Regions from separate parts of the Streptomyces sp. NPDC111520 genome, predicted to be linked through region 2. Evidence: riboswitches for the same ligand, from Rfam matches in the RefSeq annotation. Region 2 holds a riboswitch; each other region holds the start of a gene.

Region 1 (10,121 bases), on a different contig from region 2:
CGCACCTGCACCCGGGCAACCGGCTGCCCGTCCCCGGTCTGTACCTGGTGGGCGGCTGGTCCCACCCCGGTGGCGGCCTCGCCCACACCGGGATGTCCGGTGCCATCACCGCCGACCTCATAGCGGGCGGTCCGGGCGGCAGCCGCTGAGCGGTGCGTCCGGATCCGCGGACGGCTGACGCGGACCGAGCGCACCCGTGCCGAAGATGCGGTGCGCGGCCGGGCCCGGGCCCCCTGCCCGATGGGGAGTTCCGCGACCTTCACCACTCACCGAGGGTGCCGTCCGCGACGCCGGTCCCGGACACCACGGCGGCCTTGTACGCGCGGCCGGTTCGCGTACGAGACGGTGCTCCACCGCCGTGACGCCTTCCAGGCGCCCTCTACCCCGCTGCGCGGCCCGCCGCCGCGGACGCGGAGGTCTCCGGCAACGGGCCTCGCGCCGGGCGCTAGTTGTAGCGGTAGGGGTCGTACTGGTCGTACTGGCCCTGCTGCTGGCCCTGCTGGTCGTAGCCGTTCTGCTGCTGCGGGACGTACGGCTGCTGCTCCCCGCCCTGCTGCGGCACCCAGACGCCGCCGGCCGGGGTGTCGTAGCCGTACTGCTGCTGCGGGGCGCCCTGGCCCTGTGCCTGACCCTGGTACGGATCCTGGTAGCCGCCCGCGTACGTGCCGTAGCCCGCCTGCTGCTGCTCCCAGCCACCGGTCTGCTGCTGCTGTCCGTACGCGTCGTACGAGGCGGCGGCGGGCTGCTGCTGCTGTTGCTGTTGCTGCTGGCCGCCGTTCCAGTCGCCGTAGCCGGTGGTGGCCTCGTAGTTCTGGTAACCGGTGCCCGCACCGGCGCCGGCGTAGGGGTCCTGGGCGTAGTTCGGCTGCCCGTTGTACATCGGGTACTCGCCGCTGTCCTCGTGCAGGGGCATCGGCTGGTAGACCTGCGTGGAGTCCATCCCGGGGGGCGCCGCGGCGGCCGGGCCGGCGGCGGCGTAGCTGTCGTAGGACTGCCCCACGCCCGCGGCCGCGGGGGCCTCTTCGGGAACGGGCTCCTCGTACGGCGACGACAGGCCTTCGGCCGGCGCCTCGTCGCGCTGCGCGCCCCGGCCGCGGCGGCCGCCGGCACGGCGCGGCAGCGGCGGCGCCTCCTCGTCGTCCTCGCCGTCGGCGCCCTCCTTGGGCGACCGCAGCGCCCATCCCTCCACGAAGCCGCGGCGGTAGGAGAGCGTGACGAAGGTCTGGCCGGCCCCGAAGGCGAGCGCGCCCACCACGATGACGAGGACCGAGGGCAGGTAGACGCCCAGGACGACCCCGAGGAACCCCGTGAAGGCCAGCAGCCGCCACCTCAGCCGCGCCTTGTACTGCAGGAGTACTTCACCGAGCAGCCACAGCGCGACCACCCCGAAGGCGATGTAGAGCACTGTGTAGGCCATGAGCGCACTTCCTCACCGTTCACCGTCGTCGGCCCACAGGGGCGGCTGGTCCGCCCTCACGACCTCTGGTGCAGTCCCAGATTCTCGTAGATTTCCAACGACGCCGTGGAGTGATTAAGGGTAATGAAGTGCAGCCCCGGGATGTCCTCGGCCATCAGCCGCCGGCACATCTCCGTCGCGTACTCGACCCCGATCGCCCGCACCGCGGCCGGATCGTCCTTGACCGCGAGGATACGGTCCGCGAGCTCCTGCGGGAAAGGCGCGTTGCCGAGCTGGGCGAAGCGCTCGATCTGCCGCACGTTCGTGACCGGCATGATCTCGGGGATGATCGGGGTCTCGCAGCCCGCCTTCCCGACCCGGTCACGCAGGCGCAGGTAGTCCTCGGCGTTGAAGAACATCTGGGTGATGGCGTAGTCGGCGCCCGCCCGGCACTTCTCGACGAAGTGACGCGTATCACTTTCCCAGTCGGTCGAGCGCGGGTGCATCTCCGTGAAGGCGGCGACACCCACGCAGAAGTCGCCCGACTCCTTGATGAGCCGCACCAGTTCGTAGGCGTGGTCGACGCCCTCCGGGTGCCGGAGCCACTCCCCCATGGGGTCGCCGGGCGGGTCGCCGCGCAGCGCGAGCATGTTGCGGATGCCCGCGTCCGCGTACTGGCCGATGACGTTGCGCAGCTCGGCGATGGAGTGGTTGACCGCGGTCAGGTGGGCCACCGGCGTCAGCGTGGTGTCGGACGCGATGCGCTCGGTCGCCCGGACCGTGCCCTCGCGGGACTGACCGCCCGCCCCGTAGGTGACGGAGACGAACGTCGGCCCCACCGCCTCGATGCGGCGGATGGCGTTCCACAGGGTCCGCTCGCCCTTCTCGGTCCTCGGCGCCATGAACTCGAAGGAGTACGAGCGCTCGCCGGAGGCCAGCAGCTCACGAATGGTGACCGCGTGATCGGTCCTGGTGGAGGCGGTTCCGAGGGCCATGCGCCTCAGGCTAACGGCGCGGGCAGGACCGTCCCAACAGGCGACGCCCAAATGTTCACCCCTTGGACATCGGGCGCTCGGGGCACGAGACGGCCCCGTGGCCCCCGGTCCCGGCCGAACGGCCTGAGCCGCAGGTCAGTCCTGGTACGAGCGCACCCGCTTGGCCAGCTCGGCCGCCGCGGCGCCCGGGTCGGCCGCCTCGGTCACGGCCCGTACGACCACGATCCGGCGGGCCCCGGCGTCGAGCACCTGCTCCACGTTGGACAGGTCGATCCCGCCGATCGCGAACCACGGCCGGTCCGTGCCCAGGCCCGCCGCGTAGCGGACCAGGCCGAGGCCGGGGGCGGGCCGGCCGGGCTTGGTCGGGGTGGGCCACACCGGCCCGGTGCAGAAGTAGTCCGCACCGGGCTCCACGGCGGCCGCGGCCGCCTCGGCCTCGGAGTGGCAGGACCGCCCCACGACCACGTCGTCGCCGAGGATCGCGCGGGCGGCCGGCACGGGCAGGTCGCCCTGGCCCAGGTGCAGGACGTCCGCCCCGGCGGCGTGCGCCACGTCGGCCCGGTCGTTCACCGCGAGCAGCCTGCCGTGCCGTCCGCACTCCTCCGAGAGGACCGCGAGGTACTCCAGCTCCTCGCGGGCCTCCAGGCCCTTGTCGCGCAGCTGGATGACGTCCACGCCGGAGGCCAGCACGGCGTCCGCGAACTCCGCGAACTCCGCCAGGCCTCCGTGGCGCTTGCGCGCGTCGGTGCAGAGGTAGACCCGGGCGTCGGCGAGCTGCGCCCTGGCGCCGGCGCCCGTGCTGGTGCTCGTGCTCCTGCTCGTACGCGTGCTCATGCGGACGGGTCCCCCTCGGATGGCTGCGGCAGTGGCTGTGGGTGTGGCGGTGGCGGTGGCGGGTCGTGCGGTCAGACGGCGAGCGCCTGGGCGCGGCGCTTCACTTCGGTGCCGCGGTTCTCGCGCAGCGCCTGGACGGGAGTGCCGGGCAGGCTATCGTCCGGGGTGAACAGCCACTCCAGGGCCTCCGCGTCGCTGAACCCGTCGTCCTTGAGGACGGTGAGGGTGCCTGCGAGGCCCTTGACGATCTTCTCGTCGCCGATGAAGTCGGCGGGGATCATCAGCACCCGGTTGTCCCCGCGGCGCACGGCGATGAGCTGGCCTTCCTTGATGAACTGGCGGACCCGGGTCACCTCGACGCCGAGGCGTTCGGCGACGTCGGGGACGTACAGCCAGGAGGGGACGAGGGAGTCAATCTTTGCGTCGATCTCGGTCACAGGACAAGCGTGCCATCCCGGACCGACACCATGGAACCGCTCACGCCACTCGTTGCTCCGTCCTGACGGGTCCGCTACGCCCCGCCGACGCCGTCGGCCGCAGCCGGCGGCCCCCCGGGGTCAGACCACCGCGGCCCGGAGCTGGACCGCCGGGTCGGCCGCCAGGGCCTCGTCGAGGTGCGCGCCGCGGGCGATGAGCTTGCGGGCCTGCGCCAGGTCGCGGGGCCGCCCGACGGCGAACAGCGCGACCAGCTGTCCCTCGCGCAGCCACAGCACCGACCAGGCGGGGCCGTCCGGGTCGCCGCGCAGCAGTACGGGGTCGGAGTCGACGTGGTGCCCGGCGTACTGCACGAAGCGCCCGAACTGCTCCGACCAGAAATAGGGGACGGGGTCGTACGGCTCGTCACCGCCCAGGATGTTCGCGGCGGCCGTGCGGGGCCCCTGCACCGCGTTGTCCCAGTGGTGGATCAGCAGCCGCTCCCCGTACCGCGCCGACGGGAAGGAGGCGCAGTCACCGACGGCGTACACGTCCGGCACCGAGGTGCGCAGCCGGTCGTCGGCGAGGACCGAGCGGTCCGGCCCCAGGTCGACGCCGGAGCCGGCCAGCCAGCCGGTCGCGGGCCGGGCGCCGATCCCGACGACGACGGCCTCGGCGGCGAGCACGCTGCCGTCGGCGAGCCGTACGCTTCCGGGCTCGACGGCCGAGACGACCGCGCCGGTGCGCAGCTCGACGCCCTCCTCCGCGTACCAGCCGCGCATCCGCTCGGCGATGTCGGCGGGCAGCACCCCGGCGAGCGGCCGGTCGGCGGCCTCGACGACGGTCACCTCGCACCCGGCGTGGCGTGCGGCGGTGGCGAACTCGGCGCCGATCCAGCCCGCACCGACCACCACGACCCGGTGCCGGTTCTCCAGCACCGGGCGCAGCGCAGTGGCGTCGTCCAGGGTGCGCAGCATGTACACGCCCGGCGTGCCCTCGCTGCCGGGGAGCATGACGGGCTCGGCGCCGCTGGCGAGGACGAGCTTGTCGTACGCGACCGGGCCCGCGTCGGTGAGGACCTGCCGCTCGTCGGGACGCAGGCCGCTCGCGTGCCGCCCGAGCAGCAGTTCGACGCCGATGCCGGCGAAGTCGACGTCCAGGGCCGGGCCCTCCTCGGCGCCGAAGAGCACGCCCTTGGACAGCGGCGGCCGGTCGTAGGGGGCGTGCGGCTCCGCGCCGATCAGCGTGATGGTCCCGCCCCACCCCTGTTCGCGCAGGGACACGGCGGTCTGCACTCCGGCCATCCCGGCCCCGACGACGACGGCGCGCTGCTCGCTGCTGCTGGTCACGCGATCACCGTAACGCCGCGAGGGCGCCGCCCGCCGGTACCGGCGCCCTACTCGCCGCCGACGGCGCGTACTAAGGTGGGCCGGGAGAACTCGCGGGAGCCCGGCGCACCGGGCTGAGAGGGCGGCTGGAGCGGCCGCCGACCGTAAGAACCTGATCCGGGTCATGCCGGCGAAGGGAGGAGCGGGACATCATGCACCGTCATGACGTCGTCGTGGTCGGCGGCGGGATCATCGGACTGGTCACCGCGTGGCGGGCCCGTCAGCGCGGCCTGCGCACGGCGGTCGCGGACCCCGAACCGGGCGGCGGGGCCGCCCAGGTGGCCGCGGGGATGCTGGCCCCGGTCACCGAGGTGCAGTACGGGGAGCAGACGCTGCTGGAGCTCAACCTCGCCGCGGCGCGCCGCTATCCGTCCTTCGTGGCCGAGCTGGAGGAGACCACGGGGCTCGACCTCGGGTACCGCACGTGCGGCACCCTCGCCGTCGCCCTCGACGCCGACGACCGCGCGCAGCTGCGCGAACTCCACGCCTTCCAGCAGTCCTTGGGCCTCACCTCGGAGTGGCTGGGCGGTCGTGAGTGCCGCCGCCTGGAGCCCATGCTCGCCCCCGCCGTGCACGGCGGGCTGCGGGTCGACGGCGACCACCAGGTCGACCCGCGGCGGCTGGCCGCGGCGCTGGTGCGCGCCTGCGAGCTGTCCGGGGTGGAGTTCCACCGGTCGCGGGTGGCGCGGGTGGAGGTCACCGGCGACCGTGCGCACGGGGTCGTCCTGGAGGACGGCACACGGGTCGCCGCGGGGCAGGTGGTGCTGGCCGCCGGGAGCCTCAGCGGCCGCGTCGAGGGGCTGCCCGCGCGGGTGCTGCCGCCCGTACGGCCGGTGAAGGGGCAGGTCCTGCGGCTGCGCGTACCGCCGGCGTACGCGCCGTTCCTGTCGCGGACGGTACGGGCCGTGGTGCGCGGCGGCCACGTCTACCTGGTGCCGCGCGAGAACGGCGAGCTGGTCGTCGGCGCCACCAGCGAGGAGATGGGCTGGGACACCACGGTCACCGCCGGCGGGGTGTACGAACTGCTCCGCGACGCGCACGAGTTGCTGCCCGGCATCACCGAACTCCCGCTGACCGGGACGCAGGCGGGGCTGCGCCCCGGCACGCCCGACAACGCCCCGCTGCTCGGCCGCGGCGCGCTGGACGGGCTGGTGCTCGCCACCGGCCACCACCGCAACGGCGTGCTGCTGACCCCGCTGACCGGCGACGTGATGGCCGAGGTCCTCACCGGCTCGGAGGTCCCCGCGCAGGCCCGGCCCTTCTCCCCCGACCGTTTCGCCCTCCAGGAGCAGCACGCATGACCGCGCCCGTCCTTCTGTCCGTCTCCGTCAACGGCGAGGCGCGCGAGGTCGCCGAGGGCGTCACCCTCGGCGGCCTCGTCGCGACCCTGACCGCGGCCCCGTCCGGGGTGGCGGCCGCGCTCAACGAGACCGTCGTCCCCCGCGCGCAGTGGCCGGCGACCCCGCTCCGCGACGGTGACCGCGTCGAGGTCCTCACCGCAGTCCAGGGAGGCTGAACCCATGGCCGACGACCCGCTGACCATCGGCGGCACCACCTTCGACTCCCGGCTGATCATGGGCACGGGCGGTGCGCCCAGCCTGGAGGTCATGGAGCAGGCGCTGCTCGCCTCCGGCACCGAGCTGACCACCGTCGCCATGCGGCGGCTCGACCCCACGGTCAAGGGCTCCGTGCTGTCCGTGCTCGCCCGGCACGGCATCCGCGTGCTGCCGAACACCGCCGGGTGCTACACGGCGGGCGAGGCGGTGCTCACCGCCCGCCTGGCACGGGAGGCACTGGGCACGGACTGGGTGAAGCTGGAGGTGATCGCCGACGAGCGCACCCTGCTGCCGGACCCGGTGGAGCTGCTGGACGCGGCGGAGACCCTCGTGGACGACGGCTTCACCGTGCTGCCCTACACCAACGACGACCCGGTGCTCGCCCGGAGGCTGGAGGACGTGGGCTGCGCGGCGATCATGCCGCTGGGCTCGCCCATCGGGTCGGGTCTCGGCATCCGCAACCCGCACAACTTCGAGTTGATCGTCGAGCGGGCGACCGTGCCGGTCGTCCTGGACGCGGGGGCCGGGACGGCCTCGGACGCGGCCCTGGCGATGGAGCTCGGGTGCGCGGCCGTCATGCTGGCCTCCGCCGTCACCCGGGCGAGGGAACCGGTGCTCATGGCGGAGGCCATGCGGCACGCCGTCGAGGCGGGACGGCTGGCGTACCGGGCGGGGCGCATCCCCCGCCGTCACCACGCGACCGCGTCCTCCCCGGGTGTGGGACTCGCCACGTTCGACCCGGAACGTCCCGCCTTCGGCGCCTCCTGACCGGCGGCCCCGCACACGGCCGCGACCTGCGCGGAACCCGCGCCGGGCCCCGCGGAAGGGGCGCCGCGGCCGGCTTCGGCCCCGGCGCCGACCCGGGTCACGGGGCGGTTGCGGTACCGCACGGGTGGGGTACAACCTGGGCGCGTTAGCCCAGAAGGGTCATGTCGGCACCGTAAACTCCACCTTCGTGGACAGGACGCTTCATGACCCGCTGATCGGGCAGACGCTCGACGGCCGCTACCGGGTGGAGTCCCGGATCGCGGTCGGCGGCATGGCGACGGTGTACCGGGCGCTGGACACGCGCCTGGACCGGCTGCTGGCCCTGAAGGTCATGCACCCCGCCCTCTCCGCCGAGCCCGGCTTCGTGGAGCGCTTCATCCGCGAGGCCAAGACCGTCGCCCGCCTCGACCACCCCAACGTGGTGCAGGTCTACGACCAGGGTGCCGACGGCACCTACGTCTACCTGGCGATGGAGTACATCGCCGGCTGCACCCTGCGCGACGTGCTGCGCGACCGCGGCGCGCTGCCGCCGCGGGCCGCCCTCGACATCCTGGAGCCCGTACTGGCCGCGCTCGGCGCTGCGCACCGGGCGGGGCTGGTGCACCGCGACATGAAGCCGGAGAACGTCCTCATCGGGGACGACGGACGCGTCAAGGTGGCGGACTTCGGCCTGGTCAGGATCGCGGGCACGCACACCAACACCTCCACCAGCGGTGTCCTGGGCACGGTCTCCTACATGGCGCCGGAGCAGGTCGAGAGCTTCACGACCGACGAGCGCACCGATGTGTACGCCTGCGGGGTGCTGCTCTACGAGATGCTCACCGGCGGCAAGCCGCACCGCGGCGAGACACCGGTGCAGGTGATCTACCAGCTCGTCAACGAGGACGTGCCCGCCCCGTCGGCCCTCTCCCCGGGGCTGCCCCCGCAGCTGGACGCGCTGGTGGCCGAGGCGACCGCGCGCGTCGCCGCCCGCCGCCCGGCCGACGCCGCGGAGCTGCTGCGGCGGCTGCACGCGGTACGCCAGGCCATGACGCCCGAGCAACTGGACCTGGTGCCGCCCGCCGCACGCACCCCCGCGCCGGTGCCCGGCGCCGTGCCCGCAGGTTCCGAGGAGCCGACGGCGATGGTGCACCGCACCGCGCGCCTGGAGCTGTCCCCCGAGCCGACCCGGCGGCAGCCCCGGGCGGCCGTACGGTCCCGTAGGCGTCCCGGGGTGATCGCGGTCGTGGCGACCCTGCTGCTGATCCTGGGGGTCGGGGCGGGCGTCTGGTACATCAACGACGGCCAGTTCACCAGGACCCCGGCCGTCCTCGGGCTGCCGCAGGCGCAGGCGGAGCGCCAGTTGCGCGACGCCGGGCTGCGGGTCGAGGTCGTCGAGGCGTTCGACCCGACGATGACCAAGGGCAAGGTGGCGGCCACCGACCCGGGCACCGGCGAGCGCATCCGTGACAACGGCACGGTGACGATCACCGTGTCCAAGGGTCCGGAGCGGGTGAAGGTGCCCGGCGTCGTCGGCGAGGAACTGGCCGAGGCCAAGCGGCGGCTGAAGGCGGCGGGCCTGAGCCCGGGGACCGTGTCCCGGGAGTTCAGCGACGAGGTGCCGCAGGGCCGGGTGATCTCGACCGACCCCGGCTCGGGCGCCAGCCGGCGGCCGGACTCGGCCGTGTCGCTGGTGGTGAGCAAGGGTGCGCCGGTCGACGCCCCCGACCTGGTCGGACAGCCGCTGGAGGACGCCCGCCGGCAGCTGGAGGACGCCGGGCTGCGGGTGAAGGTGGACCCCCGGCAGGTCTTCTCCGACCAGGCGGACGAGGGCGCGGTCGCCGGGCAGTCGCCCGGCGCGAACACCCGCCTGGCGGCCGGGGACACGGTCACCCTCACGGTCTCCAAGGGCCAGGAGATGGTCGAGGTGCCGGACGTGGAAGGCTTGGCCGTCGACGAGGCGAAGGAGAAACTGGAGGCCGCGGGCTTCGACGTCCGCGTGATCCAGTTCTTCTTCACCGGTCAGGTCAACAACCAGTCGCCGGCCGGCGGCACCGACGCTCCGAAGGGCAGCACGATCACACTGTGGGTGCGATAGCCACGTCCGAGGGCGCCGCCGCGCGCCGCAACCCCGTCGGCGGTCATGTGGCGGTGGCCGGCGGCCTGGCCCGCACCGGGCTGGCGGAGGCCGCACGGATGGGCGCCGAGACCGTGCAGGTCTTCGTCGCCAACCCCCGTGGGTGGGCGACCCCGCCCGGCAGTCCGCGGCAGGACGAGGAGTTCCGCGAGCGCTGCGCGGCGCAGGGCGTCCCCGCCTACGTCCACGCGCCGTACCTGATCAACTTCGGCTCCCACACCGGGGCGACGGTCGACCACTCGGTCGACTCCCTGCGCCACTCGCTGCGCCGCGGGCGGGAGATCGGCGCGCTGGGCACGGTCGTCCACACCGGGTCGGCGACCGGTGGACGCTCCCGCGCCGTGGCGCTGGCGCAGGTACGGGAACGGATGCTGCCCCTGCTGGAGGAGCTGACGCACGAGGACGACCCGTGGCTGCTGCTGGAGCCGACCGCGGGGCAGGGCTCCTCGCTCTGCTCGCTGGTGGAGGACCTCGGTCCGTACTTCGACGCGCTGGACCGCCACCCGCGGCTGGGCGTCTGCCTGGACACCTGCCACGTGTTCGCGGCCGGGCACGACCTCGCGGCCGCCGGCGGGGTCAAGGCCACGCTGGACGAACTCGTGGCGACGGTCGGCGAGGGGCGGCTGCGGCTGATCCACGCCAACGACTCCAAGG
Region 2 (10,121 bases):
CCCAGGACCCCTCGGGGCTCCGGCGGTACTCGTGAACGCAGTCGTCGACCTTGTCGGCGACCTCCTCCCAATCCGCCGCCGCGAGCTCCGCCCAGGTGATCCAGGACGCACCGGACGCGCCCGAGCCCCAGGACTCGAAGTCGGCGAGAGCCTCGCGCGACACGTCGCGAGGCAGGCCGCGATGATCGGCGAGTGGGCGGAAGGAGGTGGTGTCGCGGACGCCGAACAGGGACCCGAAGGCGGCGTAGCAGCGCCCGTTGTAGAGATGCGCGAGGTCGACGGCCCCGTGCCAGCTGCGGTCGTCCTCGTCCAGCCAGCGATCCCAGCGGCACTCTATGAACCCGTGTATGTCCGTCCCCATGGTGGGAATTGTTCTGCGCCGGGGTGAGGAGTGCGACGCGATTTCCGCCGTGCCGGCCGGGCCACACCCCCGACGTCGGCAGGGGACGCCCGAGGGTGACGGGAGCCTCACCCATCTGACCTGGGCGGCCCCGAACGATCTGCGACACTGGTTGAACCATGCCTGCACCCGGAGAACTCACATTCGTCGCGCCGCGCGGAGCCAAGAAGCCGCCGCGGCACCTTGCCGACCTCTCGCCCGAGGAGCGCCGGGAGGCGGTCGCGGAGCTGGGGGAGAAGCCGTTCCGCGCCAAGCAGCTGTCGCAGCACTACTTCGCGCGGTACGCCGATGACCCCGCCGCCTGGACGGACATCCCGGCGGGGGCGCGGGGGAAGCTGGCGGAGGGGCTCCTGCCGGAGCTGATGTCCGTGGTGCGGCACAGCAGCACCGACAACGACACCACGCGCAAGACGCTGTGGCGGCTGTTCGACGGGACGCTGGTCGAGTCGGTCCTGATGCGCTACCCGGACCGGGTGACCATGTGCATCAGCTCGCAGGCCGGCTGCGGCATGAACTGCCCGTTCTGCGCCACCGGCCAGGCCGGCCTGGACCGGAACCTGTCGACCGGGGAGATCGTGCACCAGATCGTGGCGGGCATGCGCTCGCTGCGCGACGGGGAGATCCCGGGCGGCCCCGCGCGGCTGTCGAACATCGTCTTCATGGGCATGGGCGAGCCGCTCGCGAACTACAAGCGCGTCGTCGGCGCCATCCGCCGGCTGACCGATCCGGAGCCGGACGGGCTGGGGCTGTCCCAGCGGGGCATCACCGTGTCGACGGTGGGCCTGGTCCCGGCCATGCTGCGCTTCGCCGACGAGGGCTTCAAGTGCCGGCTCGCGGTGTCGCTGCACGCGCCCGACGACGAGCTGCGCGACACCCTGGTGCCGGTGAACACCCGCTGGAAGGTGCGCGAGGTGCTGGACGCCGCGTGGCACTACGCGGACGTGTCCGGGCGCCGGATCTCCATCGAGTACGCGCTGATCAGGGACATCAACGACCAGGCGTGGCGGGCGGACCTGCTGGGCCGGCTGCTCAAGGGTCGCCGCGTCCACGTCAACCTGATCCCGCTCAACCCGACCCCCGGCTCGAAGTGGACGGCCTCCCGTCCCGAGGACGAGCGGGCCTTCGTGGCGGCCCTGGAGGCGCACGGCGTGCCGGTCACCGTCCGGGACACCCGGGGGCAGGAGATCGACGGCGCCTGCGGTCAGCTGGCGGCTTCCGAGCGCTGACCTGCGCTTGCTATGGTGACGGTCGTTTGCGGCCGTTTGCCGCGACGTCACGCAGATCACACAAAAGAACATCCGACAGGGGAGCGCGGAGAGCGCTGAGAGTGCGGCACGGCCGCAGACCCTCGGACCTGATCCGGGTCATACCGGCGTAGGGAGTCACCACATGAGCACCACCCGTCGGCGTGTGGCCGGCACCGCACTGGCCGTCGCGCTCGGCGCGAGCGCGCTCGCCGCCTGCGGCGGCGACGGCGACACCGCCAAGGACAAGGGCGCCGCCGCCTCCAAGACCGTCACCCTGGTCAGTCACGACTCCTTCGCCGCGTCGAAGGAGGTGCTGAAGGCGTTCACGGCGCAGACCGGCTACACCGTCAAGGTGCTGCGCGGCGGCGACGCCGGCGCCGCGCTCAACCAGGCCGTGCTGTCCAAGGGCAACCCGCAGGGCGACGTCTTCTTCGGCGTCGACAACACCCTGCTGTCCCGGGCCCTGGACAACGACCTGTTCGAGCCGTACGAGGCCAAGGACCTCGACAAGGTGCCCGCCGCGCTCCAGCCGGACGCCGCGAAGCACCGCGTCACCCCGATCGACTTCGGCGACGTCTGCGTCAACTACGACCGGAAGTACTTCACCGAGCACAAGCTCCCCGTGCCGGAGAGCCTCGACGACCTCGTCAAGCCCGCGTACAAGGACCTGCTGGTCACCGAGAACGCCGCCACCTCCTCCCCGGGGCTCGCCTTCCTCCTCGCCACCACCGCCGAGTACGGGGACGGGGGCTGGGAGGCGTACTGGAAGAAGCTCAAGGCGAACGGCGTGCAGGTCGTCGACGGCTGGGAGCAGGCCTACTACGACACCTTCTCCGGCGCCGGCGGCGGCAAGGGCGACCGGCCGCTGGTCGTCTCGTACGCCTCCAGCCCGCCCGCCGAGGTGCTCGCGCTGAAGACGCAGCCGGCGGAGGGGCCGACCGGTGTCGCGACCGGTACCTGCTTCCGGCAGGTGGAGTTCGCCGGCCTGCTCAAGGGCGCCGGGAACCCCGAGGGCGGCAAGGCGCTCGTCGACTTCCTGCTGAGCCGCGCCTTCCAGGAGGACATGCCGCTCAGCATGTTCGTCAACCCCGTGCGGGACGACGCGAAGCTGCCCGAGGTCTTCACCAAGTACGCGCCGGTCGTCGCCGACCCGGCCACCGTCGCCCCGGAGAAGATCGCCGAGAACCGTGAGCAGTGGGTCAAGTCGTGGTCCTCGCTCGTGCTGAAGTAACGAAGGACGCCGGGCGGCGGCGCGCGGGGACGGTGGCCCTGCGGCCGCTCGCCGTACGGGTCGGCCTGATGGCCGTGCCGGTCGCGTTCTTCGGGCTGTTCTTCGGCTACCCGGTCGCGGCCATCGTCGCCCGCGGGCTCCGCGAGGACGGACGGTGGCGGTTCGGCCGGTTCGCGGACGTCCTGGGCGAGCCCGACGTCCTGCACGTGCTGTGGTTCACCTGCTGGCAGGCGGCCGCCTCCACCGCGCTCACCCTGGCGATCGCGCTGCCCGGCGCCTACGTCTTCGCCCGCTTCGACTTCCCCGGCAAGCAGTTGCTGCGCGCGGTGGTGACCGTGCCCTTCGTGCTGCCGACGGTGGTCGTCGGCTCGGCCTTCCTCGCGCTGCTCGGGCGCGGCGGGCTGCTCGACGAACTGTGGGGGGTGCGCCTGGACACCACGGTGTGGGCGATCCTCCTCGCGCACGTCTTCTTCAACTACGCGGTCGTCGTACGGACCGTGGGCGGGCTCTGGGCTCAGCTCGACCCCCGGCAGGAGGAGGCCGCGCGGGTCCTCGGCGCGGGACGCCTCACGGCCTGGCGCAAGGTGACGCTGCCCGCGCTCGCCCCCGCCGTCGCCGCGGCGGCGCTGATGGTCTTCCTCTTCACCTTCACCTCCTTCGGCGTCATCCAGATCCTCGGCGGCCCCACCTTCTCCACCCTGGAGGTGGAGATCTACCGCGAGACCGCCCAGTTGCTGGACCTGCCGACGGCCGCCGTGCTGACCGTCGTCCAGTTCGCCGCCGTCGCGGCGATCCTCGCCGTGCACGCAGGGACGGTACGGCGCAGGGAGGGCGCGCTGCGCCTGGTGGACCCGGCCCGCACCGCCCGGCGGCCGCGCGGCGCCGGCGAGTGGGGGCTGCTGGCGGGCGTGCTCGGGGTGGCAGCGCTGCTGATCCTGCTGCCGCTGGGCGTGCTCGCCGAGCGTTCGCTGCACGGACCCGACGGCTACGGCCTCGGCTACTACCGCGCGCTGGGTTCGGTGGCCGGAAGCGGCGGGACGTTCCTGGTCGCGCCGGTCTCCGCGGTCTGGAACTCGCTCCAGTACGCGGCCGCCGCCACCGCGATCGCCCTGGTCGTCGGCGGGCTCGCCGCGGCCGCCCTCACCCGCCGGGCCGGGCGCCTCGTACGGGGCTTCGACGCCCTGCTCATGCTGCCGCTCGGCACCTCGGCGGTGACCGTCGGCTTCGGCTTCCTCATCACCCTCGACGAACCGCCGCTGGACCTGCGCTCCTCGTGGATCCTGGTGCCGCTCGCCCAGGCGCTGGTCGGGGTGCCCTTCGTGGTGCGCACCATGCTGCCCGTGCTGCGTGCCGTGGACGACCGGCTGCGCGAGGCGGCGGCGGTGCTCGGTGCCTCCCCGCTGCGGGTCTGGCGCGAGGTCGACCTGCCGCTGGTGCGGCGGGCGCTGCTGGTGGCGGCGGGCTTCGCCTTCGCCGTGTCCCTCGGCGAGTTCGGCGCCACCGTGTTCATCGCCCGCCCCGACAACCCCACCCTGCCGGTCGCGGTCGCCCGCTTCCTCGGACGGGCCGGGGAGCTCAACCACGGCCAGGCGATGGCGCTCAGCACCGTGCTGATGCTGGTGTGCGCGGTCGCGCTGCTGGCGCTGGAACGTATCCGCATCGACAGGTCGGGGGAGTTCTGATGACCCTGCTGCGACTGGACGGCGCCACCGTGCGCTTCGGCGGCCACACCGCCCTGGACGCCGTGGGCCTGGAGGTCGCCGAGCACGAGACGGTCTGCGTGCTCGGGCCCAGCGGCAGCGGCAAGTCCACGCTGCTGCGGGTCGTCGCCGGGCTGCAGCCGCTGGACGCCGGGCACGTCCTGCTGGCGGGTCGCGACCAGGCGGGGGTGCCGGCGCACCGGCGCGGCGTGGGCCTGATGTTCCAGGACCACCAGCTCTTCCCGCAGCGCGACGTCGCCGGGAACGTCGACTTCGGCCTGCGCATGCGCGGCGCCGGTCGCACCGAACGGCAGCGCGCGGTGGAGGAGTTGCTGGAACTCGTCGGCCTGCCTGGTGCGCAGCGGCGCGCCGTCGCCTCCCTGTCAGGCGGTGAGCAGCAGCGCGTCGCCCTGGCCCGGGCGCTGGCGCCGGGGCCCCGGCTGCTCATGCTCGACGAGCCGCTCGGCCAGCTCGACCGGGGCCTGCGCGAGCGCCTGGTCGTCGAGTTGCGCGGGCTCTTCCGGCGGCTGGGCACCACGGTGCTGGCCGTCACCCACGACCAGAGCGAGGCTTTCGCGCTCGCCGATCGCGTCGTCATCATGCGCGACGGCCGTGTCGAGCAGGCCGGCACCCCGCTGGAGGTGTGGCAGCGGCCCGTCTCCGAGTTCGTGGCGCGCTTCCTCGGCTTCGACAACGTGGTGCCCGCCACCGTCACCGGCGACGCCGCCGACACCGCCTGGGGCAAGGTCCCCGTCCCCCCGGGCTCCCCGCAGGGCGCGGGACGGCTTCTCGTGCGTCCCGCCGGCGTACGGCTCGTCCCGCCCTCCGACGGGCTGCGCTGCGACGTCCTCGCCCGTACGTTCCGCGGTGACCAGGTCACGCTTCTCCTGCAGCCCGAGGAGGGCCCGCGGCTGGAGGCGGGCTGCGCCCTGCGCGACGCCCCCGCCGAGGGCGAGACGGTCGGCGTCTCGTTCAGCGCGGACGAGGTCGTGGTCCTGGGCGAGTAGGCCCCGTTCAGCGCGGGGGGTGTCGGGGCACGAGGCGGTGCGGTGCTGCGGTGGGGCCGGTGGGTGGGCGCGGGTTCGTCTCGCGCCCTTCGGGCGCACGGCGGCTGGCTGCGGAGGGGAGGGTGGGGGCCTGCCTTGTTCGCAGTGTGCGGGTGGGTGGGGGGTGCGGATTCAGGCGCCGGAGGGGGTTGCCTTTCCGGCGGTGTCGGTCTCGTTGCCGTCCGCGGGTATAGATGGCCGCTTCCACGCCTACTGCCGGTGGTGGGCGCGCCCGCCGTTACCTGCGACTGCGGGTGCTTCGGGGTGCTGTCAGGGGTTGGCGGGAGAGCGGGCTCGCTTTCGACGGCATGGACGTCGGAACAGAGCCCGATCCTCGGATCGGGGAAGCACCCGCAGACGCCGGTTACGGCGGGCGCGCCACCCACCAAGGGTGGGCGTGGCAACCGGCCATCCGTACCCGCGGACGGCAACGAGACCGGCACCAGAAGAACAACCGGCCCCACTCCGGCGCCTGAACCCCGACCACCAACCCACCCGCACACTGCGGACAAGCCCCGGACCGCCACCCTCCCCTCCGCAGCCAGCCGCTTTACGCCCGCAGGGTGCGAGACGGCGCGACAGCCGGCGACGTACGGGCTAACCCCGCGTCAGGCGTGCCAGGGCCTGCGGGGCGTCCTCGACGGAGTCGACCAGCGCGATGCGCGGCTCCATGGAGCGGCCTTCCGCCAGTGCCTGGAGGAGGGGCCAGGCCGGCAGCCGCCGGGTCCAGTGGTCGCGGTCGACCAGCACCATGGGGCGCGGGGCGCCGTTGGACTCGTAGTAGTTCGGCGTGGTGTTGTCGAAGACCTCCTGGACGGTGCCCGCGGCGCCCGGCAGGAAGACGACCCCGGCGGTGCAGCGGGCCAGCAGGCCGTCCTCGCGGGTGGCGTTCGCGAAGTACTTGGCGATGTGCGCGGCGAAGGCGTTCGGCGGCTCGTGGCCGTAGAACCACGTCGGCACGCCGATCGACTCGCCGCCACCGGGCCACCGGTCGCGAACGTCGAAGGCGACGCGCGCCCAGTCCGTGACGGAGGGACGGAAGGAGGGGATCTTGGCCACCGTCTCCAGGGCATCGAGGAGCATCGCGTCGTCGAAGGGCGCGGCGTAGGCGCCGAGGTTGGCCGCCTCCATGGCGCCGGGCCCGCCGCCCGTGGCGACGGTCAGGCCCTCGCGGGCCAGCGCGCGGCCGAGGCGGGCGGCGCCCGCGTACGCGTCGGTGCCGCGCTCCATGGCGTGACCGCCCATGACGCCCACGACGCGGGCGTCCATGACGAGTTCGTCGAAGGCGTCGGAGACCGCGTCGTCGTGGATGCTGCGGAGCATCGAGGCGTAGATGTCGCGGCTGCCCCGGGTGCGCAGGAACCACTGGTAGGCGCGGGCGTCCGGGGTCGCCTCGTAGCCGTCGGCCAGGCCCTCGAACAGCGTCCCGGGGGCGTAGAGCGAGCCCCGGTACGGGTCGAAGGGAAGGTCCGGCAGCGGGGGGAGGACCATGGCACCGGCGGCGCGGACGCGGGACGTCGTCTCCGGCTCCATCGGGCAGCCCAGGAACACGGCCTCGGCGGTGTCGGCGGACAGCAGGGCGTCCGTACGGGTCGTCAGGTCGACCGACTGGACGCGGTATCCGCGCAGCGAGCCCGACGCGGCGACGCGGTCGAACTCCTCGAGGGTCTCTATCTCGTGATCGTTCGGATCGTTCGGCGAGAGCACGCCCGCCACCCTAGCGCCCGCGGCGGAGGCCGCCGCCGCGGGGCTGCTCGGGGCGTCACGGCAGCGGCAGGGTGCCCAGGCGGGCGACGAGCAGGGTCAGCGGCAGCACCGCGCCGAGGACCGCCAGGGCCCGCACGGCGGCCGCGTTGCGCAGCAGGGCGGCGGGCGCGCCGAGCCGGGTGAGGGCGGCGGTGGCCGGACGGCGGGCGCGCCTGGCGTCCACGGTCGCGGTCAGGGCGGTCGCGACCGCCGACAGGACGACGAGGACGGCACCCAGCACCGTGAGCGGTCCGACGGGGTGCGCCACGGCGCCGAGCCGGTCGCTGCCGGCGAGGGCGGTGGCGGCCACCGCGCACAGCGCGCCCAGCGGACGCCCCACGAGCGCCGCTTCCTCCTGGAGGGCCCGGCCCGCCAGCAGCCGCAGGGCGCCGGGCCGGTACGCCGCCAGCAGCCGTCCGGACAGGTGGACCACGCCCGGCATGGCCAGCACCATGCCGGTGGCCGTCAGCAGCCAGCCACCGACGACGGCCGCGGCGGCGTGGCCGAGTCCGCCGGGCAGCGGCAGCGTGCCGCCGGGCGCGGCGGCGCCGGCGCCCCCGGCCGAGGAGATCTGCACGGCCAGGCCGATCACGACGAGCGCGACACCCCACGGCAGTCCGGACGGCGTACGGCCCTCGCGGGTGGCGGGCTCCTCCTGACGGGCGCGTCGCGGCCGGAGTACGACCGCGGCCGAGACCGCCGCGGCCAGCGGCAGCGTGGCCAGCAGGGTCAGCGCGCCCGCGAGCGGCAGCTCCCGGTCCGCACCCAGTGCCTCGGCCGCGCCGGTGAAGTGCGGGCCGGGCAGGTCGCCGCGGAGGAAGAGGAAGCCGAAGAGCGCGATCAGCACGCCCAAACCGCAGTTGAGCGCGGAGCTCGCAGCGGCCAGCAGGGGCAGTCCGTGCCGGCCGAGTCCGGCGGCGGCCAGTCCCGCGTGCAGCCGCCCGCTCGGCTCCGTACGGGCCACGAGCACCGACAGGTGGACGGTGGCGGCGAACGGGACCGCGCACCACAGCAGCCGGAGCAGGCCGTCCGGGGCGTCCTCGGGGTGCGCGAGGGCGTGCCCGAGCACGGCGAGCAGCAGGAATCCCGTGCCCGCGGCCGCGGCGACGACCATCAGCCGGCGCAGCAGCACCTCCGGGCGGGAGCCGAGGGCTACACGGAGGCTGAGCACGAGTCGGCGTCCTCCCGCTCCTGTCGCGGCATGCCCGCCGCGAAGCGTCCGTCGACGAGGGTGACCACCCGGTCGGCGAGGGAGACGACCTCGGGCTCGTTGGAGGCCAGCACCACGGTGATGCCGTGCGAGCGGGCGGCGCTGGTCAGCATGCGCAGCACCTGGGCGCGGTCGGCACGGTGCAGCGGCGCGGTCGGCTCGTCGGCGAAGACCACCGAGGGCCGGTTGACCAGGGCGCGGGCGATCGCCACCCGCTGCCGCTCGGCCTGCAGCAGCCGGCCGGGACGCTGGCGGGCGGCCCCGCCGATGTCCAGCCGGTCCAGCCACTCCTGGGCGGCCGCCCGGGCCGTGCGGAACGGGACGCCGCACAGCAGGAGGGGCAGCGCGGCGTTCTCCCGGACGGTCAGTTCGGGCAGCAGCTGCGGGCTGCTGTCGATCCAGCCGAAGCGCTCACGCCGCAGCCGCTCGCGCGCGGTCGCGCCGAGGGTGTGCACGGGGGAGCTGTTGAACCACACCTCGCCCTGCTCGGGGAGCAGTTCGCCGGACAGACAGCGCAGCAGCGTGGTCTTCCCGGCGCCGTGCGGGCCGAGGAGGCCGAGGATCTCGCCCTCCCGCACACCGAGGGACACACCGAGCAGAGCGGGTGAGCGGTCGTGCGTGTGGCGCAGGCCGCGGGCCCACAGCACGTCGTTGTCGGGTGGGTTCACGTTGGCCTCTAACGAACGCGGGGAGTCCGGGTCACTGCGGCACCGTACGCGCCCCACGGCCCGGGACCCCGGTCACCGCGGCGTGTTCCGCGCCCGCGCCCACCCGTGCGGCGTACGCACGGGCCCCTGTACGGCCTCCGGCCCGCGCGGACGCCGACAGGCCGGGGCACGCGGTGTGCGTGCCCCGGCCCGTGGGGGGCGAGGGGACCGTCAGAGCTTGGTCCAGGCCTCCGTGAGGACGGTGCGCAGGACGCCCTCGATCTCGTCGAACGTCGACTGGTCGGCGATCAGCGGCGGCGCGAGCTGGACGACCGGGTCGCCGCGGTCGTCGGCGCGGCAGTACAGGCCGTTCTCGAACAGGGCCTTGCTGAGGAAGCCGTACAGGACGCGCTCGGTCTCCTCGTCGGTGAAGGTCTCCTTGGTGACCTTGTCCTTCACCAGCTCGATGCCGTAGAAGAAGCCGTTCCCGCGGACGTCGCCGACGATCGGCAGGTCGTGGAGCTTCTCCAGGGTGGCGCGGAAGGCGCCCTCGTTGTCGAGCACGTGCTGGTTGAGCTGCTCGCGCTCGAAGATGTCGAAGTTGGCCAGGGCGACCGCCGACGACACCGGGTGGCCGCCGAAGGTGTAGCCGTGCAGGAAGGTGTTGTCGCCCTTGTAGAAGGGCTCGGCGACGCGGTCGGAGATGATGCACGCGCCGATGGGGGAGTAGCCCGAGGTCATGCCCTTGGCGCAGGTGATCATGTCCGGGACGTAGCCGAACTTGTCGCAGCCGAACATCGTGCCGAGCCGGCCGAAGGCGCAGATGACCTCGTCGGAGACGAGCAGAACGTCGTACTGGTCGCAGATCTCGCGGACCCGCTGGAAGTACCCGGG
Region 3 (10,121 bases), on a different contig from region 2:
CACGGCCGTGCTCGGCGTGCTCCACCTGCTGTTCACCAGCGGACACACGGCCCCCTCGGGCCCGACGCTCATGCGCACCGACCTGGCCGATCACGCGCTGCACCTGGCCCGCACCCTGCGGAACCTCATGCCCGACGAGCCCGAGGTCCGCGGGCTGCTGGCACTGCTCCTGGTCACCGACGCCCGACGCGCCACCCGGACCGGCGCCGACGGCCGGCTGTTGCGCCTCGCCGAGCAGGACCGCTCGCTGTGGGACCGTACCGCGCTGGCCGAGGCACACGAGCTGATCGTGACCGGGCTGCGCGGTGGCCGCGCGGGACGCTACCTCGTGCAGGCGGCGATCGCCTCGCTGTACGCCGAAGCCCCGGCGTACGAGGAGACGGACTGGCCGCAGATCGTCGCGCTCTACGACAGGCTGCTGTCGCTCTGGCCCTCACCGGTCGTCGCACTGAACCGGACCGTGCCGGTGTCGATGGCCCACGGACCGGCGGTGGCGCTGGCCCAGGTCGAGGCGCTGGAGCAGGAGGGCCGGCTCGCGCGCTACCCGTACATGCCCGCCGTGAAGGCGGACCTGCTGCGGCGCCTGGGCCGTTCGGGCGAAGCGGCGGCCGCGTACCGGCAGGCCCTGGAACTGACCGGCAACGAGGCCGAGCGCATGTTCCTCACCGCGCGCCTCGCCGAACTGGAGAGCGGTCCCGCGTGAGATGACGGGGGACCGGCCGCGGATCCGGGCCCGGCCAGGAACCGCACCGATATGGGCGACGTCCCTCGCACCGTGACTTCTGACGAGCAGCAAGGGCACGAGAGCCACCCCGGGCGCACCGGCGTGACCGTCGACCCGCCCAAGGTCAACGACTACACCAGCTTCGCCGAGGCGTACTCCGGCGAGAACGAGACCAACCTCATCAACGCCCACTACGAGCGCCCCGCGATGCTGGCCCTCGCCGGGGACGTCACCGGGCGGCGGATCCTCGACGCCGGATGCGGCGCCGGGCCCCTGTCCGCGGCGCTGCGCGACCGGGGCGCCGTCGTGAGCGGCTTCGACGTGAGCGAGGGGATGTTGGAGCTGGCACGGCGCCGGCTCGGTGCGGGGGCGGACCTCCGGCTGGCCGACCTCGGGAGCCCGCTCCCGTACGCCGACGACACGTTCGACGACGTCGTCGCGTCCCTGGTGCTGCACTACCTGGAGGACTGGGGGCCCGCCCTGGCCGAGTTGCGGCGCGTGCTCAAGCCCGGCGGCCGGCTGATCGCGTCCGTCGACCATCCCTTCGTCATCGCCACCATGCACCGCGAGGCCGGCCGGGGGGACGAGCACCACTACCTCGACACGACCAACTGGACCGACGAGTGGACCTTCGGGGACCGGACCGCCCTGATGAGCCTCTGGCACCGGCCGCTCCACGCGATGACCGACGCCTTCACCGCGGCGGGCTTCCGCATCGCGGCCATCAGCGAGCCGGACCCCGACCTCGCCGCCCGCGAACTCTTCCCCGAAGCCCTCGCGGCCAAGCCGCGGTTCCTGTGCTTCCTGTTCTTCGTCCTGCAAGCGGAGTAGTCGTTGCGCGGGCGGCGGTGACGGAAACCGGGATGACACCGTGATCCGGTGTGCCTAGGGTCGGGCCGTGACCCTTGACCTCGCGCGTCTCACCCGCCGTCCGATCGCCCCGGCGGACGCCGCCGCCCTGGCCGAACTCCTCAACGCGATCGAGGCGGTCGACACCTTCGGTGAGTACTACTCCGAGGAGGACGCCGCCGACCAGATCAACGCCCCGCTGCTGGACCTCGGCCGTGGCACGGTCGGCGTCTTCGACGGCGACGCCATGGTCGGTTACTCCTCCGCCGCGCACAGGCCGCTCGCGGAAGGGGTGCACCGGGTGATGGTCAGCGGAGGCGTGCACCCGGACCGCCGGCGCCGCGGGCTCGGCGCGGAGCTGCTGTCCGCGGGGATCGCGAGCGCGAAGTCGCTGCACGCGATCCACCACCCCGGCCTGCCACTCGCCGTCGACGTCCAGAACAACGCGCGCAACGACGGCGCGCTCGCCTGCTACCGGGCCGCCGGCATGACGCCCGTGCGCTGGTACGCGCACCTGCGGCATCCGCTCGGCGCCGCCGTCGTCGACGTGTCGACGCCGGAAGGCCTCGTCTTCGAGGGCCATTCCGCCGACAACGACGCCGAGTTCCTCGCCATCAGGAACGAGGCCTTCCTCGACCGCTGGGGCGGGTCCGCGGCGTCGGAGGAGCAGTGGCGCGCGTCGCTCGGCTGGCCGGCCTTCCGTCCCGGCCTCAGCTTCCTGCTGCGCGACGCGGACAGCGGCACCGCTGCCGGCATGCTGCTGACCTTCTCGTGGGACGCGGACACCGAGGCGACCGGCGTCCGCGACGCCCACGTCATGACCCTCGCGACCCGCCGTGCGTACCGCAAGCGGGGCGTCGCGAGTGCACTCATCCACCACGCGCTGCGCTCCGCACAGGCGGACGGTTTCGACCGGGCGAGCATCGAAGTGGACTCCGACAGCCCGACCGGCGGAAACAGTCTGTACGAACGGGCCGGATTCACCGCCGCCCGCACCGAGGTCCGCTACGGCCTCAACGCGTGAACGGTAGGCGGTCAACTCGACGGTAGGAGTGCTCCGTCGCCCTGCGAGGTTGGCAAACGGCGGAGGCGAGCGAGACTGCGGGCGAGTCCGAGTCGGCGCGCCCGGTCAGCGCGCTGCTCGTAGCGGATGCGGCCGCGCTTGCCTTGATGGAGACCTCCAACCCTGCGACGAGCCAGGGCGGCTGGGCATCCGCCCGACCGCCGGTCAGCGCCGCCCCCGGCGCCGCAATGGCATTGACCGCACCTGGACCGCCCTTCGGCTGATCCGTGCTGCCCGTCCGGACGGCGGGTCGATCGACGTCGCTGGCCAACGCTTGTCAGCGGCGGCTTGAGGTCATCGCCTCAACCACACGAACTGCTCGTCTGGTTCGTCCCGCCGCTCCAGCACGCCCGCGGCGACCAGCTGAAGAAGCACCTCATGGAGAGCGTTCCCCAACGGGTTGTCCGTCCAGAACACCCACTTGGCCTGCGTGAACGTCACAGACTCCGCAAAGATCCCCAACGAGCGGCCCACCACGAAGGCAGCACCGTCCCCATCGGTCCATTCAGCCAGGCCCTCGGACAGTTCCACAAGTCGATCTTGCCATCCAGGCGCAGGGCGTGGGGCTGCTCCGTGGCGCCGTTGTTTTCCGGGCCTATGGCCCGAGTTCAACGGCACACGACCTGAACCGACCTCCCCGCGGCGGTTCGTGGGGGTCGAGGCGGAGAACGAAGTGCCCGAAAACCGTTCGGCGTCCCCCTGCCGGGCGGGACGACCGCCCCCGGTCCGCCAGGATTCGTCGACCTGTCAGGAAACTGCCACCAGCCCTTCCCCCGGGCCCTTTCTGATGGCTGCGGCCAGTACTCGTGCGTCATGCACGCAAGACGACAGGACATCAGATGACGAGACAGATCGGTCGGGTCCGCGCGGCAGCCGTGTCCGCGGCGGCGGTGATGACGACGACGATGATGATGCTCGGCGCGGGGGCCGGCCAGGCCGACGCCGTCGGGCGGGTGCGGGTGGCGGACGGCGTGACGGTCGCGCCCGGCATCACCTACCAGTCCTTCTCGGTGACCGCGTCGCACGGCACGGTCACCGGCCACGTGGTCACCGCCGACCTGCGCGACCGGCACGTCTCGGTGGGCCTGCTCTCACCGGGGAAGGTCGCGGCCCGCGCCAAGCTCTCGCAGCTCGTCGCGGCACAGGGCGCGGTGGCCGGCGTCAACGCCGACTTCTTCAACATCGACGAGACGCAGCACCCCGGCGTCCAGGCGACCGGTTCCGCGGTCGGGCCGGCGGTCTCGGACGGCGTGGCCCTGAAGGCGGCCGTGCCGAACGGCCAGCGCTTCGGCCCCGGTCTGCCGACCGGCACGTCGACCCGCGACGTCATCGGCGTGGGCTACGACCACAAGGCGCGGCTGGACGAGCTCACCCTCGACGGCACGGTCCGGGCCCGCAAGGGCAAGCGGTTCGACCTCGAGGGGCTGAACCAGTACGCCGTCGCGGAGGGTGGCATCGGGGCCTTCGACTCCCGGTGGGGCGAAGTGTCGCGGCAGCGCGCCGTGTGCGGCACCGACACCCTGCGCGCGGGCGCGTGCACCACGGACGCCTACGAGGTGACCGTGCGGGACGGCCGAGTGGTCTCGGGCTCCGACACCATCGGCGCCGGCGCCATCGAACCCGGCACGGTGGTCCTGGTCGGCCGTGAGGCCGGGGCCGCGGAGCTGCGTACGCTCCAGGTGGGCGAACGCGTCCGTGTCTCGGAGAAGTTGAGGAGCGCGAGCGGCAAGCGCCTGGAGTTCGCCGTCGGCGGCTACCCCGTCCTGCGTGACGGCGCGCCCCTGCCGGGCCTGGACGCCAAGGCCGTGGCGACCAGGACCGGGGCCGCGATCGGCGACGGCGGCCGGCTGCTGCACCTGCTCGTGCTGGACGGAAGCGCCGAGGCGGGCGCCGGCCTGACGGTCGCCGAACTTGCGGGCGTCTTCCAGGCCGTGGGCGCCGAGGACGGGGTCAACCTGGACGGCGGCGGCTCCTCCACCCTGGTGACCCGCGACGCCGTGTCCGGTGCGCCGGTCGTCCGGAACCACCCCACCGGCGGCGCCGAGCGCCCGGTCCCCGAAGGCATCGGGCTCTTCTCCCGCGCCTGACCCGGCCGCACCCGGGCGGCGGCCCCGCCGCCCGGGTGCGCGGGCCCGGCGGCGGCCCGGGAAAGGCATCCCCAATTCATGCCGCGCCGAATACGGGGAATTCGCCACTGGGTATCGGGATATGCGGCACGGGCGCCAAGCGGATTCGGCTGAAACCCGCCGGGATATGAGGCAACTTATCGAGGTGTGACCTGCGCCACACGGCGCGGAAGTGCTGGGACGGGTAAAGAAACGGTGCGCGGACTGCCTTTTCCCGTCAGGGGTTTGATTCACGCGCACGGTGATGATTAAGGTCATTCACCGAACCTCCGCCCGGTCGATCATCCATTCCGGATGGCTGCGGGGGTTCCGCCGATCCGAGATGCCGTGCGGGTGACGGGAACGCAGTTCCCGGCGCGCGGCAGGCGGCTGGAGGAAGAAGGAGCTCGCGCCAGTGGCGTCCCACCGTCGTCCGAAGCAGGCCGGCCGCACACGTGTCACCGTGCTCACCGCGACCGCCGCCGCAGCCGTCGCCCTGTCCGCGCAGGCGGCCCAGGCCGCTCCCGCCAAGCCGTCCGTCAAGAGCGTCAAGGCCAAGGTGGACGGCCTCTACGACCAGGCCGAGCAGGCGACCGAGAAGTTCAACGGCGCCAAGGAGAAGCAGGAGAGGCTCCAGAAGCAGGTGGAGGACGTCCAGGACGAGGTGGCCCGCCGGCAGGCCGAGCTGAACGACCTCCGGGACGACCTGGGCACCCTGGCCAGCGCCCAGTACCGCAGCGGCGGCATCGACCCGTCGCTCCAGCTCTTCCTCTCCTCCGACCCGGACACCTACCTCGACAAGGCGTCCGCCCTCGACCAGCTGAGCACCAAGCAGGCCGAGGCGCTCCGCCAGATCGCGGAGAAGAAGCGCACCCTCGACCAGCAGAAGGCGGAGGCCGCGAGCAAGCTCAACGAGCTCGACGAGACCCGCACCGAACTGGGCAGGAAGAAGAAGGAAGTCCAGGCGAAGCTGGCCGAGGCGCGGCAGCTCCTCAACTCGCTGACCGCCGCCCAGCGTGCCTCCCTGGCCGCCGCCGACGGTCGCGCCGACCGCTCCAACGAGCGCGTGGACCTCGGCAACGACACGCCCGCCTCCTCGCTGGCCGCCGCCGCCCTCGCCGCGGCGAAGACCAAAATCGGCTCGCCGTACGTCTTCGGCGCGTCCGGTCCGGGCTCCTTCGACTGCTCCGGTCTCACCTCCTGGGCCTACGCCCAGGCCGGAACCTACATACCGCGGCCCTCCCAGGGGCAGGCCAACGCCGGTACGCGGCTGTCGATGAGCCAGCTGATGCCCGGCGACCTCGTGCTCTTCTACGGCGACCTGCACCACGTCGGCCTCTACGCGGGCAACGGCATGGTCCTGCACGCGCCGCGCACCGGCACGTTCGTGCGGTACGAGTCCATCAACAACATGCCGTTCCAGTTCGGCGTCCGCATCTGACCTGCGGACCGGACCGCAACAGGCCCGTCCGAGCCGGGTGCTGACGTCCCGTCAAAGGATCCGCCCGGCCGAGCGGGGCGCGCCGGGTGGTCGTTCCCGCTCGGTGCCGGCCGCCACGCCACGACATCCCCCGCACGCACGCCCCCCGATCCACGGCGCCGTCGGCCCCCGACGCACCGGTGAAGGCCGAGGTGGGGGTCGTCCCCGCGGGCCGGCGCCGTCGGGTTACCCTGTCCCTCGTACCGGACACGGGGTGCCCCACCGGGGCTGAGATCACACCCGTCGAACCTGAACCAGTTCGTACTGGCGGAGGGATGTCTCCATGCCATTGGCGCATGTTCCCGGCGGTCTGCCCGCAGACGGCCGGCACACCGTCTTCGACGGCCGCATGCCGGCCGCCGCGGGCGATCTCCGGATCGAAGCACACGGCATACAGCCGGTTCCCGAGAGCAACCGCTACGGAGGGCCGGGGCGCCTGTTCACCGTGTGGTTCGCCCCCAACCTGACCATGACCGGCGTGTTCACCGGCACCATCGGCATCGCCCTGGGCCTGGACTTCGCCACCGCGCTCGCGGCCGTGGTGCTCGGCACCGTGATCGGCGCCGTGCCCACCGCCTACCTGGGCACCTGGGGGAGCCGGACCGGCGCCGGGCAGCTCCCGCTGGCCCGGCTCGCCTTCGGCCGGGCCGTCGCGGTGCCCGGCGTCCTGCAGTGGCTGTCGTCGGTCGCCTGGGACGCGCTCATCGGGCTCTTCGGCGGTGACGCGCTGGCCCGGCTGTGCGGTCTGCCCTTCTGGGTCGGGGTCCTGGTGATGATGGTCGCGCAGGGTGCCCTCGGGGTCCTGGGCTACGAGGCCATCCACCGGCTGCAGATCGTCATGACCTTCGTGCTCGCCGCGGCCTTCGCGCTGATCGCCTGGAAGCTGCTCGACGGCGTCGACCCCGCCGCCACCGGCTCGGCCCACGGCGCCGACCGGGGCGGCGCGTTCGTCCTGACCAGCACCATCGCGTTGAGCCTGACCCTGTCCTGGGCCCCGTACGCCAGCGACTTCAGCCGCTACCTGCCGCGGAACACCTCCCGCTCGCGCATGTTCTGGTTCACCCTGGCGGGCCTGGTGGTGTCCTTCGTGGCCGTCCAGGCGCTCGGACTGTGGGGCGCGTCCGTCCTGACCGACCAGACCGCCGCAGGCGTGGCCGAGCTGCTGGGCGGCGGGCCGCTCGGGGCGTTCGGACTGCTCGCCGTCGCCCTGGCCGCGCTGTGCAGCAACGCCATGAACGACTACAGCGGATCCCTGGCCCTGCAGACGGTCGGTGTGCGCGTGCCGCGCCCGGCGGCGGCCGCCTTCGCCGCCGTGCTGGGCTTCCCCCTGGTGCTGTGGATGCACGCCGCCGACACCACCGCCCGCTTCCAGAACGTGCTGCTGTTCGTCGGCTACTGGATCCCCGGCTTCGTGGCCATCGTCGTCGTCGACTGGTTCGCCCGGGCCCGGGCACGCGGGGGCGCCGAGATCGACCTCGCCGCCGAGACCGGCCGGCCGCAGCCCGGCTGGCCCGCCGGGGTCGCTTTCGTGGCCGCCTTCGCCGCCGCCGTTCCGTTCATGGACACCACCCTGTACGTCGGCCCGGTGGCGGAGGCCCTGCACGGCGCCGACCTCTCGTACTACGTGGCGTTCCTCGTGGCCCTCGCGGTGTACACCCCGCTGCGTCTGCGCCATCGCCCGCGGCCCTGAGCCGCCGCGCCCGCGCCCCGGTCCGTCCGCGCCCCGGTCCGTGCCCCGGCCGTACGGCACCGGCCGCGGGCGACCGCACACACCGTCCGTCACCCGAGGAGCGAACCCGCATGTCCCCGACCCCCGCCGACCACGCCGCCTTCGCCGCGCAGGCGCTCTCGCGCGTGCGGGACCACTCCCCGCTGGTGCAGTGCCTGACCAACTCGGTGGTGACGGGGTTCACCGCCAACGTCCTGCTGGCGCTGGGCGCGGCACCGGCCATGGTCGACATCCCGGGGGAGGCCGGACCGTTCGCCGGGGTCGCCTCGGGGGTCCTGGTCAACCTCGGCACCCCGCACGCCGAGCAGCGCTCCGCCATGGTCGAGGCCGCGCGGGCCGCCACCGCGGCCGGTACTCCCTGGGTGCTCGACCCCGTGGCGGTCGGCGCGCTCCCGGTGCGCACCGCGCTGGCGCGCGAGCTCCTGGAACTGCGGCCGGCGGTCGTACGGGGCAACGCCTCCGAGATCATCGCGCTGGCGGGAGCGGGCGGCGGCGGACGCGGGGTGGACTCCTCCGACGGTGTCGAGGCGGCCGGGGAAGCGGCACGGGACCTGGCCGGCGCGACCGGCGGCGTGGTGGCCGTCTCCGGACCCGTGGACCTCGTCACCGACGGGACGCGGGTGGCGCGTGTCGCCAACGGTGACGCGCTGCTCACCCGGGTGACGGGCGGGGGCTGCGCGCTGGGTGCCGTGATGGCCGCCTACGCGGCGGTGGACGACGACCGGTTCGCCTCGACGGTGGCGGCCGTCGCCGCGTACACGGTCGCCGCGGAACTCGCCGCGAATAAGGCCGCGGGGCCCGGCAGTTTCGCCGTGGAGTTCCTGGACGCGCTCGCCGCGTTGCGGGAGTCCGACGTCGCCGGGCGGGCGGCGGTGTCGTGACGGTGACACCGGTCGACCTGTCGGTCTACCTGGTCACGGACGCGGCCCAGTGCCGGGCCCGGGGCCGCGGTGTGGCCGAGACCGTCGCTCGGGCGGTGGCGGGCGGCGTCACCGCGGTGCAGATCCGCGACAAGCACGCCGACGGCGGTGACTTCCTGCGCACGGTCATGGAGGTGGCGGCGGTCCTCCCGCGGCGCGTGGCGCTGATCGTCAACGACCGCGTGGACGTGTTCCTGGCCGCCCGCGCCCGGGGCGTCCATGTGACGGGCGTCCACGTGGGACAGTCGGACCTGCCCCCGGCCGACGTACGCGAACTGATCGGCCCGGACGCCGTTCTGGGCCTGAGCGCCGCGACCCCCGCCGAACTGCTCGCCGCCGCGCGGGACCCGGCGGGCGTCCACCACGTCGGCATCGGCGCGCTGCACGCCACCCGGACCAAGGCGGACGCGCCGCCCTCCCTCGGCCACGACGGCTTCGCCCGCCTCGCCCGGCTCAGCGCGCTGCCGGCCGTGGCCATCGGCGGCGTGGAGCCCGCCGACCTGCCGCGCCTGCGCGAGGCCGGGGCGGCGGGGGCAGCCGTCGTGTCCGGCATCTGCGCGGCCGACGACCCCGGTGCCGCGGCCCGTGAGTACGCCGCCGCGTGGCACCGCACGCAGCCCCGGAGCCGTGCGACCGACCCCGCCTGACGACCCGGCGGAAGCGCGGGTGCCCGGGCGCCGTTCCACGCCGTCGGGAAGCCCTCAGCGTCCGGCCTCCGCCGGGCGCGAGGGGCGTGGCAGCGGCCGGCGCGGCAGGGCGCCCCGATCACGCCGAGGCGCCGGCCGATGGCCGCGGGACCGCGCGTACCTTCGGCTTCGAGAACCCCCCGCTCCGCCGGTCCCCGGCTGACGCGGTAGAGGAGTTCGACCTCGTCGACGACGGACTCCGTATCGACCGCACGCTCGCGCGGCCAGCGCCCCGATCCCGGGGGCCCACCGCGAGGAGGGCGCCACCGCAGCGTCCCGATGTGCGGACGCGTGTCGCCGAGCCGGTCCACATCCGCATGAGCGCACCGGGCCCGGAAGGACCCGGAGGAACGTGGTGCCCGCGGCCACGGGCATGTCCGTGTGACGGTGACTCCCGCTCCGACAGGGCCTGTTGGGCACTGATTCACCTCACTGCCGCCTGCCGGACACATCGGGACATCGGTGCGGGACGCGATCAAGGAACCGGATATATTCGCGCAACCCTTCGCCCGACCCTCCAGCGAGGAGCGCTGTTCCGTGGACTCGCCGCACTTGACGATCCCGC

What was found. A riboswitch is a leader RNA that binds a small molecule or an ion and turns the genes downstream of it on or off. The one in region 2 is predicted to bind thiamine pyrophosphate.
Region 1: it holds a riboswitch for thiamine pyrophosphate, as region 2 does, so the genes downstream of both, thiO (glycine oxidase ThiO) here and ACZ7MY_RS15410 (thiamine ABC transporter substrate-binding protein) in region 2, are expected to answer to the same signal.
Region 3: it holds a riboswitch for thiamine pyrophosphate, as region 2 does, so the genes downstream of both, ACZ7MY_RS32150 (purine-cytosine permease family protein) here and ACZ7MY_RS15410 (thiamine ABC transporter substrate-binding protein) in region 2, are expected to answer to the same signal.

The regions. Positions count from the first base shown of each region.
Region 1 is NZ_JBVKBW010000019.1:31,594-41,714, reverse strand. Features, by position in the region: gene ACZ7MY_RS34125 (phytoene desaturase family protein) at 1-149, shown strand, start outside; gene ACZ7MY_RS34120 (hypothetical protein) at 446-1,417, opposite strand; gene metF (methylenetetrahydrofolate reductase [NAD(P)H]) at 1,474-2,391, opposite strand; gene thiE (thiamine phosphate synthase) at 2,527-3,225, opposite strand; gene ACZ7MY_RS34105 (Rv2175c family DNA-binding protein) at 3,297-3,662, opposite strand; gene ACZ7MY_RS34100 (NAD(P)/FAD-dependent oxidoreductase) at 3,783-4,943, opposite strand; TPP riboswitch at 5,071-5,184, shown strand; gene thiO (glycine oxidase ThiO) at 5,180-6,328, shown strand; gene thiS (sulfur carrier protein ThiS) at 6,325-6,543, shown strand; gene ACZ7MY_RS34085 (thiazole synthase) at 6,548-7,351, shown strand; gene pknB (Stk1 family PASTA domain-containing Ser/Thr kinase) at 7,539-9,428, shown strand; gene ACZ7MY_RS34075 (deoxyribonuclease IV) at 9,416-10,121, shown strand, end outside.
Region 2 is NZ_JBVKBW010000006.1:96,655-106,775, reverse strand. Features, by position in the region: gene ACZ7MY_RS15420 (hypothetical protein) at 1-361, opposite strand, end outside; gene rlmN (dual-specificity RNA methyltransferase RlmN) at 520-1,626, shown strand; TPP riboswitch at 1,694-1,798, shown strand; gene ACZ7MY_RS15410 (thiamine ABC transporter substrate-binding protein) at 1,790-2,878, shown strand; gene ACZ7MY_RS15405 (ABC transporter permease) at 2,947-4,560, shown strand; gene ACZ7MY_RS15400 (ABC transporter ATP-binding protein) at 4,560-5,585, shown strand; gene ACZ7MY_RS15395 (LOG family protein) at 6,222-7,340, opposite strand; gene ACZ7MY_RS15390 (hypothetical protein) at 7,387-8,541, opposite strand; gene ACZ7MY_RS15385 (ABC transporter ATP-binding protein) at 8,523-9,248, opposite strand; gene ACZ7MY_RS15380 (aspartate aminotransferase family protein) at 9,459-10,121, opposite strand, start outside.
Region 3 is NZ_JBVKBW010000016.1:167,239-177,359, forward strand. Features, by position in the region: gene ACZ7MY_RS32120 (RNA polymerase sigma factor) at 1-703, shown strand, start outside; gene ACZ7MY_RS32125 (class I SAM-dependent methyltransferase) at 776-1,555, shown strand; gene ACZ7MY_RS32130 (GNAT family N-acetyltransferase) at 1,623-2,597, shown strand; gene ACZ7MY_RS32135 (hypothetical protein) at 2,931-3,167, opposite strand; gene ACZ7MY_RS32140 (phosphodiester glycosidase family protein) at 3,476-4,723, shown strand; gene ACZ7MY_RS32145 (C40 family peptidase) at 5,157-6,182, shown strand; TPP riboswitch at 6,422-6,514, shown strand; gene ACZ7MY_RS32150 (purine-cytosine permease family protein) at 6,505-7,911, shown strand; gene thiM (hydroxyethylthiazole kinase) at 8,022-8,831, shown strand; gene thiE (thiamine phosphate synthase) at 8,828-9,517, shown strand; gene ACZ7MY_RS32165 (DUF4190 domain-containing protein) at 10,094-10,121, shown strand, end outside.